Regions from separate parts of the Micromonospora sp. CPCC 205554 genome, predicted to be linked through region 1. Evidence: riboswitches for the same ligand, from Rfam matches in the RefSeq annotation. Region 1 holds a riboswitch; the other holds the start of a gene.

Region 1 (5,090 bases):
GCGGCGGCGAAGGCGGGCACACCGGCGACGACCTGCGTGTCGAACTCGCCGGCGAGCCGGTCGTGCAGGTACATGAACGAGCCGTAGAGCATCGGGTCGCCTTCGGCCAGCACGACCACGTCGCGGCCCGCACGAAGGTGGGCCCGCAGCCGCTCGGCGGCTTCGGCGTAGAAGTCGGCCATCGCCCCGGCGTACCCGCCCGGGTGCTCGGTGCTCTGGGTCGTCACCGGATAGACCAGCGCCTCCTCGATCACGTCGTCCGGGAACAGCCCGGCAGCGATGCGGCGCGCGTTGGACTGTTTGCCGACACCCTGGTGGTAGGCGATGACCTGGGCCGCGCCGATCAGCCGGGCGGCTTTGAGCGTGATCAGTTCGGGATCACCCGGGCCGACCCCGACGCCGGACAGCCGCCCGGTCACTCCGCCTCCCGGGCGAGGGCGTTGAGCGCGGAGGCAGCCATCGCCGAGCCGCCCCGGCGCCCGGTCACCACGAGATAGGGCACGTCGAGGCCGGGGGCGTCGGTGGCGAGGTCGATGAGCGCCTGCTTGGACTCGGCGGCGCCGATGAATCCGACCGGCGTACCGATGATCGCAGCTGGTCGTGGCGCGCCGTCGCGCAGCATCTCCAGCAGGTGGAACAGGGCCGTGGGGGCGTTGCCGAAGGCGACGACCGCGCCGGCGAGGTGGTCGGTCCACAGCGACACCGCCGCCGCCGACCGGGTCGTTGCCCACCGGTGGGCAAGCGCCGGGACCTCGGGTTCGTGCAGAAAGCAGCGGACCTCGTTGTCACGGGGCAGGCGGGCGTGGGTGATGCCGGCGGCGACCATGTGCGCGTCGGTCAGGATCGGCGCCCCCGCCTCCAGCGCCCCGCGGGCGGCGGCCACCAGGCCGGGGTGGATCACCAGGTTGCGGGTGAGGTCGGTCTGGCCGCATGCGTGGATCATCCGCACCGCGACCTTCTCGGCGTCGGCCGGCACACCTGAGAGATCGGCCTCGGCACGGATGGTGGCGAACGAGGCGTCGTAGATCGCCGCGCCGTCGGTGACGTAGTCGTAGCGGCGTGCCGGTGTGGTGAGGCTCATGCGTTCTCCAGATCGGGGACGAGCAGGGTGCGGTACGGGGTGACGACGATCTCGCCGGCGCCGAGCGCGCGGATCTCCTCCAGCAGGGGAGCGTCCACTCGGCCGCCGGGAGCCGCGAGGTGCGCGGTGACGCGGCCGTCATCCTGAACGATCCTGCCCAGCGCGGGTGGAGGTGTGCTCACCCGGGTCCGCTCGGCACGGTCGAGTACGGTGCCCAGCAGCGCGGCGCCGGCGCCGGGCAGCTCGTCGACGTGCCAGGGTGAGTCCGGCCGGTCACCCGCGAGCCCGGCGAAGCGTACGGCGAGCCCGGTCAGCGCCGCGGCGGCCTCGTCCAGCCGGATGACGGGCCCCCACGCCGAGGTTCCGGCACGTAGCTGCGCGGTGTCCGAGTCGAGCGCCACCAACCCCAGGTCCAAGTCACGGCTGACCAGATCACCGCGGCCGTCGTCAAGCACGAACAGGAACCGTCCGGTCAGCGCGGTGAGCCGGGGCTCGGCGCGCAGCCGTGCGTCGAGTCCGGCGACGACCGGGTGTAGATCGGCCCGGCCGCCACTGCGTCCGGTCAGCGGTGAGGCGAGGATGTTGCGGACCAGCTCGTGCGACGTGGACGGTACGAGCCCGGTCGCGATGACGTCGGCGACGACGGTCTCGGGCAGCCGCCCACCGTCGTGCTCGAGACCGCGCACCTGCAGGTTGGCGCGGCTGGTCAGGTGGACCGCGCCGTCGCCGTGCGCACGGGCCACCTCCACGAGTGCGCACAGCGCCGCAGTCGGCACGATCCCGCCGGGGACGCGCACCCGCACGAGCGCGCCGTCGTCGGCGATCCATGGGCGCAGCAGGCCGGGACACAGGTCGCGGCGGGTCCTCTCGGTCACGGCGACATGGTGCCAGAGCCCGTCCCCGGCGACACCGGCTGTCGGTGCTACCGTCGTGATGCCAGTCAAACTCAGCCATGAGCCAGGGAACCCGGTGCGAATCCGGGGCTGACGCGCAGCGGTGAGGGTGACGGGCGGGGCACGACGCCACTGGACCCACGGTCTGGGAAGGCGCCCCGTCCGGTTGATCCCGAGTCCGAAGACCTGCTGGCCGCAGATCCGTCTGCGACACGTGCCCATCCAGGCCTCGCGCACAGGCCCCGGACGAAAGAAGACCCCGTGTCCCGATCGCACCGGATCACCGGCTCCTGACCCCGTGAGCGTCCTCGTTCACGTCGCGACCGCACTGACGGACGCCGCGTCGCCGGTGCTACGCGGGCAGGCCGAGGCAGCCGGCGCCCGACTGGCCTTCCTGCAAGCCGGCGAGCCCACGCTGACCCATGTGCTCGACCTGCTGCACGCCGAGGGCGTTCGGGAGGTTCGCCTGGAACCGGTGAGCACCGACGACCTGACTTTCGCCCGTTCGTGGGTGGGACGCGTGGCCGGCCACTGGCACCGTCAGCAGATCGACCCGCCGGTCATCCGGTTCGGCGAGCGCGCGATCACCGGGCACGAGGCGCCACTCACCTCACCGGCCTGGGAGACCACGCCGCCGTACCGCCATCATCTACTGCTGTGCCGCGGCCCACGCTGCAGTGCCCGCGGCGCGGACGAGACCTATCGCGCGATCGTGGGCGCGTTCGTCGAGCAGCAGCTCACCGACGCCGACGTCCTCATGGCCCAGACCGGCTGCCTGTTCCCGTGCAACCACGGACCAGTCGCCGTCGTGCACCCCGACGGCACCTGGTACGGGCCGGTGCGACCCGGCGACGCGGCACGCCTCGTCGGCGAGCACCTACGCGCCGGCCGTCCGGTCGGCGACCTGCGCCTCGGCTCCCGTGTCACCGAAGGAGAAACATGACACGCATCGCCCTGCTGTCCACCTCGGACACCGACCTGCTCTCGGCGCGGGCCAGCAACGCGGACTGGTCCTGGGCCAACCCTGCCCGGCTCACCGGCGAGCGCCGCGACACCCTGACCAGCGAGGCCGACCTGGTCGTTCTGCGGGTGCTCGGCTCGCCCGAGGACGTACGCGACCTCGCCGCGCTGATCCGCGGCACCGGCCGTCCCCTGGTCGTGCTCGGTGGGGAACGGACGCCGAACGCCGCGTTGATGGGGCTGTCGACCGTCCCGATCGGTGTCTGCGCCGAGGCGCACCGCTACCTCGCCGAGGGCGGCGCGGAGAACCTGCGCCAACTGCACGCCTTCCTGTCCGACACCGTGCTGCTGACCGGCGAAGGCTTCGAACCGCCGGCGGTGCTGCCCGAGTGGGGAGTCAGCCGGCAGCCGGCCCCGGACGCCCGGCCCCGCGTCGGAGTCCTGTACTACCGGGCCCACGAGGTGAGCGGCAACAACGCGTTCGCCCACGAACTCGCCGATGCCATCGACACCACCGGCGTGGCCACCGGCGTACCGATCTACGTCTCGTCACTGCGGGCGGCGCCCGAGGAGTTGTACGCCGAACTCGCCACCCTGGATGCGATCGTCGTCACGGTCCTGGCCGCCGGCGGCGCCCGGCCCGCCGCCGCGAGCGCCGGCGGCGACGACGAGTCCTGGGACGTCGAACGGCTGCGCGCCCTCGACATCCCCGTGCTGCAGGCTCTGGCGCTCACGTCCAGCAGAGCCGAGTGGGAGGCGTCCGACGAAGGCGTCACCCCGCTCGACTCCGCGACCCAGATCGCCATCCCCGAGTTCGACGGTCGCCTGATCACCGTCCCGTTCTCATTCAAGGAGGTCGACGCCGACGGCCTGCCCCGCTACGTGACCGACCCTGAGCGATGCACCCGCGTCGCGGGCGTCGCCGTCAACCACGCCCGACTGCGGTACGTCCCGCCCGCCGAGCGCAAGGTGGCCCTCGTTCTGTCGGCCTACCCGACCAAGCACAGCCGCATCGGCAACGCCGTCGGCCTCGATACGCCCGTGTCGGCGATCCGATTGCTGCGCGCGATGCGAGATGCCGGCTACGACCTCGGCGCACCCGGCGCAATTCCCGGGCTCGACCCGCTGTTCCCGGTCGAGGGAGAGGATGCCGACACGACGGCCGGCAACGCGCTCATCCACGCTTTGATCGCCGCCGGTGGGCAGGACGAGGAGTGGCTCACGCAGGCTCAGCTCAGCGAGTCGCACGTGCGTATCAGCCGGGACGACTACCGGCGCTGGACTGCCGGATTGCCCGCCGCGCTACGCGACGCCATGGCCGAGACCTGGGGCGAGGCTCCCGGCTCGCTTTTCGTCGACGACGACGGCGACATCGTGCTGGCCACACTGCGCGCCGGTAACGTCGTCATCCTCATCCAGCCCCCGCGTGGCTTCGGCGAGAACCCGGTCGCGATCTACCACGACCCGGCCATGCCTCCGTCGCACCACTACCTGGCCGCGTACCGCTGGCTCGAACACGGCTTCGGCGCCGACGCGGTGGTGCACCTCGGCAAACACGGCTCGATGGAGTGGCTGCCGGGGAAGAACGCCGCGCTCTCAGCCGCCTGCGCCACGGACGCGGCGATCGGCAGCATGCCGTTGATCTATCCGTTCCTGGTCAACGATCCTGGCGAGGGTGCCCAAGCCAAGCGCCGCGCGCACGCCACCATCGTCGACCACCTGGTGCCGCCGATGGCACGCGCTGAAAGCTACGGCGACATCGCCAAGCTGGAGCAACTGCTCGACGAGCACGCCAACATCGCCGCGATGGACCCGGCGAAGCTTCCCGCGGTCCGCCAGCAGATCTGGACGCTGATGCAGTCCGCACAGATGCATCGCGACCTCGGCCTGGACGAACGGCCCGGCGACGAGGAGTTCGACGACTTCCTGCTGCACGTCGACGGCTGGCTGTGCGAGATCAAGGACGTACAGATCCGCGACGGATTGCACGTGCTCGGCCAGGCACCGACCGGACAGGCACGCGTCAACCTGGTGCTCGCCGTGCTCCGCGCGACACAGGTCTGGGGCGGACAGAACCGGGCACTGCCCGGCCTGCGCGCCGCGCTGGGTCTTGCCGAGGACGCCCCGGCGGCCGACGTCGACGCCGTGGAGGCGCA
Region 2 (5,090 bases), on a different contig from region 1:
ACTCCGACGGACCGGCCGTCACCGCCGCGATCGACGAGACCGCGTTCCTGCGCGCGGTACGCGTCGGGGACGTGGTCCACGTGGACGCCCGGATCACCTGGGCCGGCCGCAGCTCGATGGAGGTGGCGGTGAAGGTCAGCGCGGACCGGTGGGACCGCGCGGTGCCGCCGGTGGACGTGGCCACCGCGCATCTGGTGATGGTGGCGGTCGACGACGAGGGGCAGCCCCGGCCGGTGCCGCCGCTGCACACCGAGACCGAGGGCGACCGGCGGCGCTACCGGGAGGCGCAGATCCGGCGCGAGCACCGGCTGGCGCTGCGCCGGGCGCTGCTCGACGGCGCCGGGGAGGGCTGAGCGGTGCTCGGACTGTCGGCGGCCACGCTCGCCGGTTACCTGGCCGCGATCGTGGTGCTCATGCTCACCCCGGGGCCGGACATGATGTTCGTGCTCGCGAACGCCACCCGGTACGGCCCACGGGCGGGCGCGGTGGCCGCGCTCGGGGTCGCCGCCGGGGAGGCGGTGCACGTCGCCGCCGTGGTGGCCGGGCTCGCCACCGTCATCGCCGCGTCGCCGGTGCTGTTCACCGCGATCCGGTGGGCCGGTGCGGCGTACCTGATCGTGCTGGGACTGCGGGCGCTGCGCGGCACGGGCCGGCCCGGCGCGCGGGCGGACCGGCCGGACGGCGGCGCCGGGCGGGCGTTCCGGCGCGGGCTGCTGACGAACCTGCTCAACCCGAAGATGATCCTGTTCAGCGTGGCGTTCCTGCCGCAGTTCGTCCGGCCCGAGGCGGGTCCGGTGGCGGCGCAGCTGGTGCTGCTCGGCGCGCTGTTCGTCGCGGTGCAGCTCACCGTGGACCTGGCGCTCGGCGTGGGCGCCGGGCGGTTCGCCGGCCGGTGGGGCGACAGCCGCTGGTCGCGGCGCGTCGACCGGGTCTGCGCGGTCGCCTTCGTCGCGCTCGGTGTCCGGCTGGCCGCCGGTTGACGAGCGGCTGACCGGCGGCACGGCGCGGGCCGCACCGGTTCCGGCGGCGGGCGGCACGGTCCGCCGCCGTAGCCGGGGGTGCGGGTCAGCCGGGGTGCGCCGCCGTCTCCCGGGGCGCCGGCGCGGCCGGCGTCCCGGACGCGGCCGGCCGCTCGCGGTCCAGGTGCAGGCGCAGCAGCACCCAGCCCAGTGAGACGCCGCCGATGAACACGTACGCGGGCTGGGTGCCGAACGTGTCCCAGCAGGTGTGCAGCGTGACGGCGGCGGCGAAGGTGAGCAGGAACGCCGCGAGTCTGCGGCCGCCGGGCGCGGCGGCGAACGTGAACAGCGCGGCGGCGGTCAGCCCGGTCCACGCCAGGTGCGCGGCGGGCGCAGTGAGACCGCGAACCAGCAGCGTCCGCTCGACCGCGCCGAGGTTGCCCTCCGACCCGACGAACGCGGCGAACGCGTAGCCCATGGTCTCCAACGCGGCGAACCCGGCGCCGGAGGCCACGCCGATCACCAGCCCCTGCGCCGGGGACGGGTGCCGCCGCCACAGCAGCAGGATGCCGGCCGGCACGATCAGCTTGGCGGTCTCCTCGGCCAGGCCGACGAGCGCCATCGGCAGGACGCCGAGGCGGTGCAGGGTGCCGTACTCCAGCCAGCCGGCGGCGACCACGCCGATCACACCGCCGAGGAGCGCGGCGACGCCGACGACGGAGCCGGGGACCGGGCGGCGGGCCGGCCGCCCCTGGGCGAAGGCCAGGAACGTGGCGGGTGCGACGGACGCGCCGAGCACGATCAGCGCCGGTACGAACGTGACGGTCCCGGTGCCGGCGAGTGTCTCCAGCACCAGCAGGTGGAGCCCGACGCCGACGAGCAGGACCGCCACCCACGCCCAGCGGCGCCCGGTATTCCCCATACCGCCGAGTATCGCGCCCGCCGGGCCGCGCCCGAATCGGGGGTGGGCACTGTGGACGGTGAGATCATTCCGACACGCCGACACGACATCTGGTGTTGCCATGAAGACCTCACCGCCATATATGGTGTTCCTCGCAGCTGGTTCGGCCGGGCCTTCACTGGTCCGTCCGAGGCAAGAGGGAACCCGGTGGAAGTCCGGGACTGCCCCGCAGCGGTGAGTGGGAACGACAGCCGTCAACAGCACTGGGCCACCGGCCTGGGAAGCGACGGCCGGTAGGCGACCGGCGACCCCGGTCGGGCCCGCGAGTCCGAAGACCTGCCAGCGCGCCGTGCGCCTCCGGCGTACGGCGGTCGGAGGTCGCGCGGGACGACCGACGCCAGCAGCCGGGCCGGCCGTGCCGCGTCCGTTGGCGTCTCCCGCCGTCTCCAGACGGTGACAGCGAGGAGAGGTCATGACTGTCGTACAGGAGAGTCCCCCGTCCGGGACCGCCGGGTCCGAGGCCCGCCGCCCGGCGATGCGGGTACGCAAGCGGGACGGCGACACCGAGCCGGTGGACGTCAACAAGATCGTCCGGGCGGTCGAGCGCTGGGTCGCCGACCTGGACGAGGTGGACCCGCTGCGGGTGGCCACCAAGACGATAAGCGGGCTCTACGACGGGGCGACCACCGCCGAGCTGGACCGGTTGTCGATCCAGACCGCGGCGGAGCTGATCGGCGAGGAGCCGCAGTACTCGAAGCTGGCGGCGCGGCTGCTCGCCGCGTACGTGGACAAGGAGGTCCGCGGCCAGGGCGTGGCGAGCTTCAGCCAGTCGATCGCGTACGCGCACGGGCTGGGCCTGATCGGCGACGAGACGGCCGCGTTCGTGGCCCGGCACGCCCGCAAGCTCGACGACGCCGTGGACCCGGACGGCGACCTGCGGTTCGAGTACTTCGGACTGCGCACGGTGGCCGACCGCTACCTGCTGCGGCACCCGCAGTCGCGGCTGGTGGTGGAGACGCCGCAGTACTGGCTGCTGCGGGTGGCGTGCGGGCTGTCCCGCACCCCCGGCGAGGCGGTCGGGTTCTACCGGCTGATGTCCAGTCTGGCCTACCTGCCCAGCTCCCCCACGCTGTTCAACTCCGGCACCCGGCACACCCAGATGTCGTCGTGCTTCCTGGTCGACTCGCCGCGCGACGAGCTGGACTCGATCTACGAGCGGTACCACCAGGTGGCGAAGCTGTCTAAGTTCTCCGGCGGCATCGGCATCGCCTGGTCGCGGGTGCGCGGCCGGGGCGCGCTGATCCGGGGCACCAACGGCCGGTCCAACGGCATCGTGCCGTTCCTCAAGACGCTCGACGCCGGGGTGGCCGCGGTCAACCAGGGCGGCCGGCGCAAGGGCGCGGCCTGCGTCTACCTGGAGCCGTGGCACCCGGACGTGGAGGAGTTCCTGGAGCTGCGGGACAACACCGGCGAGGAGTCGCGGCGTACGCACAACCTCAACCTGGCCAACTGGATCCCGGACGAGTTCATGCGCCGGGTCGAGGCCGACGGCGAGTGGTCGCTGGTCGACCCGTCGGACGCCCCGGAGCTGCCCGACCTGTACGGCGAGGCGTTCGACGCCGCCTACCGGGCGGCCGAGAAGAACGCGGTCCGCACGGTGAAGGCCCGGGACCTGTACGGGCGGATGATGCGCACGCTCGCGCAGACCGGAAACGGCTGGATGACGTTCAAGGACGCCGCGAACCGGCTGTCCAACCAGACCGGTGAGCCGGGCAACGTGATCCACCTGTCCAACCTGTGCACGGAGATCCTGGAGGTGAACGACGACACCGAGACCGCCGTGTGCAACCTCGGCTCGGTGAACCTCGGCGCCCACGTCACCGCCGACGGGGTGGACTGGGAGCGGCTGCGCGCCACCGTGCGTACGGCGGTGGTCTTCCTCGACCGGGTGATCGACATCAACTACTACCCGGCCGAGCAGGCGGCGGCGTCGAACCCGCGCTGGCGGCCGGTCGGGCTCGGGCTGATGGGCCTGCAGGACGCGTTCTTCACGCTGCGCCTGCCGTTCGACTCGGCCCAGGCCCGGGAGCTGTCCACCCGCGTGCAGGAGGAGATCCTGCTGACCGCGCTGGAGACCTCCGCCGGGCTGGCCGAGCAGTTCGGCCCGCATCCGGCGTACCCGCAGACCCGGGCCGCCAAGGGTGACCTGCACCCGGACCTGTGGGGCGCGGAGCCGGCACAGACGCAGCGGTGGGCGGCGCTGCGCGAGCGGATCGCCGCGCACGGGCTGCGCAACTCGCTGCTGGTGGCGATCGCGCCGACCGCCACCATCGCGTCCATCGCCGGCTGCTACGAGTGCGTCGAGCCGCAGGTGTCCAACCTGTTCAAGCGCGAAACCATGTCCGGGGAGTTCCTCCAGGTCAACACGTACCTGGTGCGGGAGCTGAAGGCGCGCGGGCTGTGGACGCCGCAGGTCCGCGACCGGATCAAGCGGGCCGAGGGCTCGGTGCAGGACATCACCGAGCTGCCCGCGCCGGTGCGGGAGCTGTTCCGCACCGCCTGGGAGCTGCCGCAGCGGGCGCTGATCGACCTGGCCGCCGCGCGGGCGCCCTTCGTCGACCAGTCCCAGTCGCTGAACCTGTTCCTGAGCGCGCCGACCATCGGCAAGCTCTCCTCGATGTACCTGTACGCCTGGAAGGCCGGGCTGAAGACCACCTACTACCTGCGTTCCCGTCCCGCCACCCGCATCCAGCAGGCCACCGTCGCGCCGGTGCTCGCCCCGGTCTCCGGCGTGGTCTCCGCCGTGAGCGACGACGAGGCGCTGGCCTGTTCCCTGGAGAACCCCGAGAGCTGCGAGGCATGCCAGTGACCACCACCGCACCGACCCGGCACATGCTGCTCGACCCCGGCATGGACCTGACCCTGCGGCCGATGCGCTACCCGCGCTTCTTCGACCGGTTCAAGGACGCCATCAAGAACACCTGGACGGTCGAGGAGGTCGACCTGCACGGAGACCTCGCCGACCTGGCGAAGCTGTCCCCGGCCGAACGGCACCTGGTGTCGCGGCTGGTGGCGTTCTTCGCCACCGGCGACACCATCGTCGCCAACAACCTGGTGCTCAACCTCTACCAGCACGTCAACTCCCCCGAGGGCCGGCTCTACCTGTCCCGGCAGCTGTTCGAGGAGGCGGTGCACGTCCAGTTCTACCTGAACCTGCTGGACACGTACGT

What was found. Region 1 has a riboswitch for cobalamin ahead of V6U82_RS27860 ((2Fe-2S) ferredoxin domain-containing protein). Riboswitches for the same ligand answer to the same signal wherever they lie in the genome.
Region 2: linked by a shared signal. The riboswitch ahead of V6U82_RS09680 (ribonucleoside-diphosphate reductase subunit alpha) and the one ahead of V6U82_RS27860 ((2Fe-2S) ferredoxin domain-containing protein) in region 1 are both predicted to bind cobalamin.

What each region holds. Positions count from the first base shown of each region.
Region 1 is NZ_JBAKHP010000034.1:34,390-39,479, reverse strand. It holds gene V6U82_RS27875 (precorrin-2 C(20)-methyltransferase) at 1-419, opposite strand, end outside; gene V6U82_RS27870 (precorrin-8X methylmutase) at 416-1,081, opposite strand; gene V6U82_RS27865 (sulfite reductase subunit beta) at 1,078-1,956, opposite strand; cobalamin riboswitch at 2,002-2,182, shown strand; gene V6U82_RS27860 ((2Fe-2S) ferredoxin domain-containing protein) at 2,273-2,917, shown strand; gene cobN (cobaltochelatase subunit CobN) at 2,914-5,090, shown strand, end outside.
Region 2 is NZ_JBAKHP010000005.1:108,164-113,253, forward strand. It holds gene V6U82_RS09665 (acyl-CoA thioesterase) at 1-353, shown strand, start outside; gene V6U82_RS09670 (LysE family translocator) at 357-980, shown strand; gene V6U82_RS09675 (PrsW family intramembrane metalloprotease) at 1,066-1,881, opposite strand; cobalamin riboswitch at 2,003-2,218, shown strand; gene V6U82_RS09680 (ribonucleoside-diphosphate reductase subunit alpha) at 2,333-4,729, shown strand; gene V6U82_RS09685 (ribonucleotide-diphosphate reductase subunit beta) at 4,720-5,090, shown strand, end outside.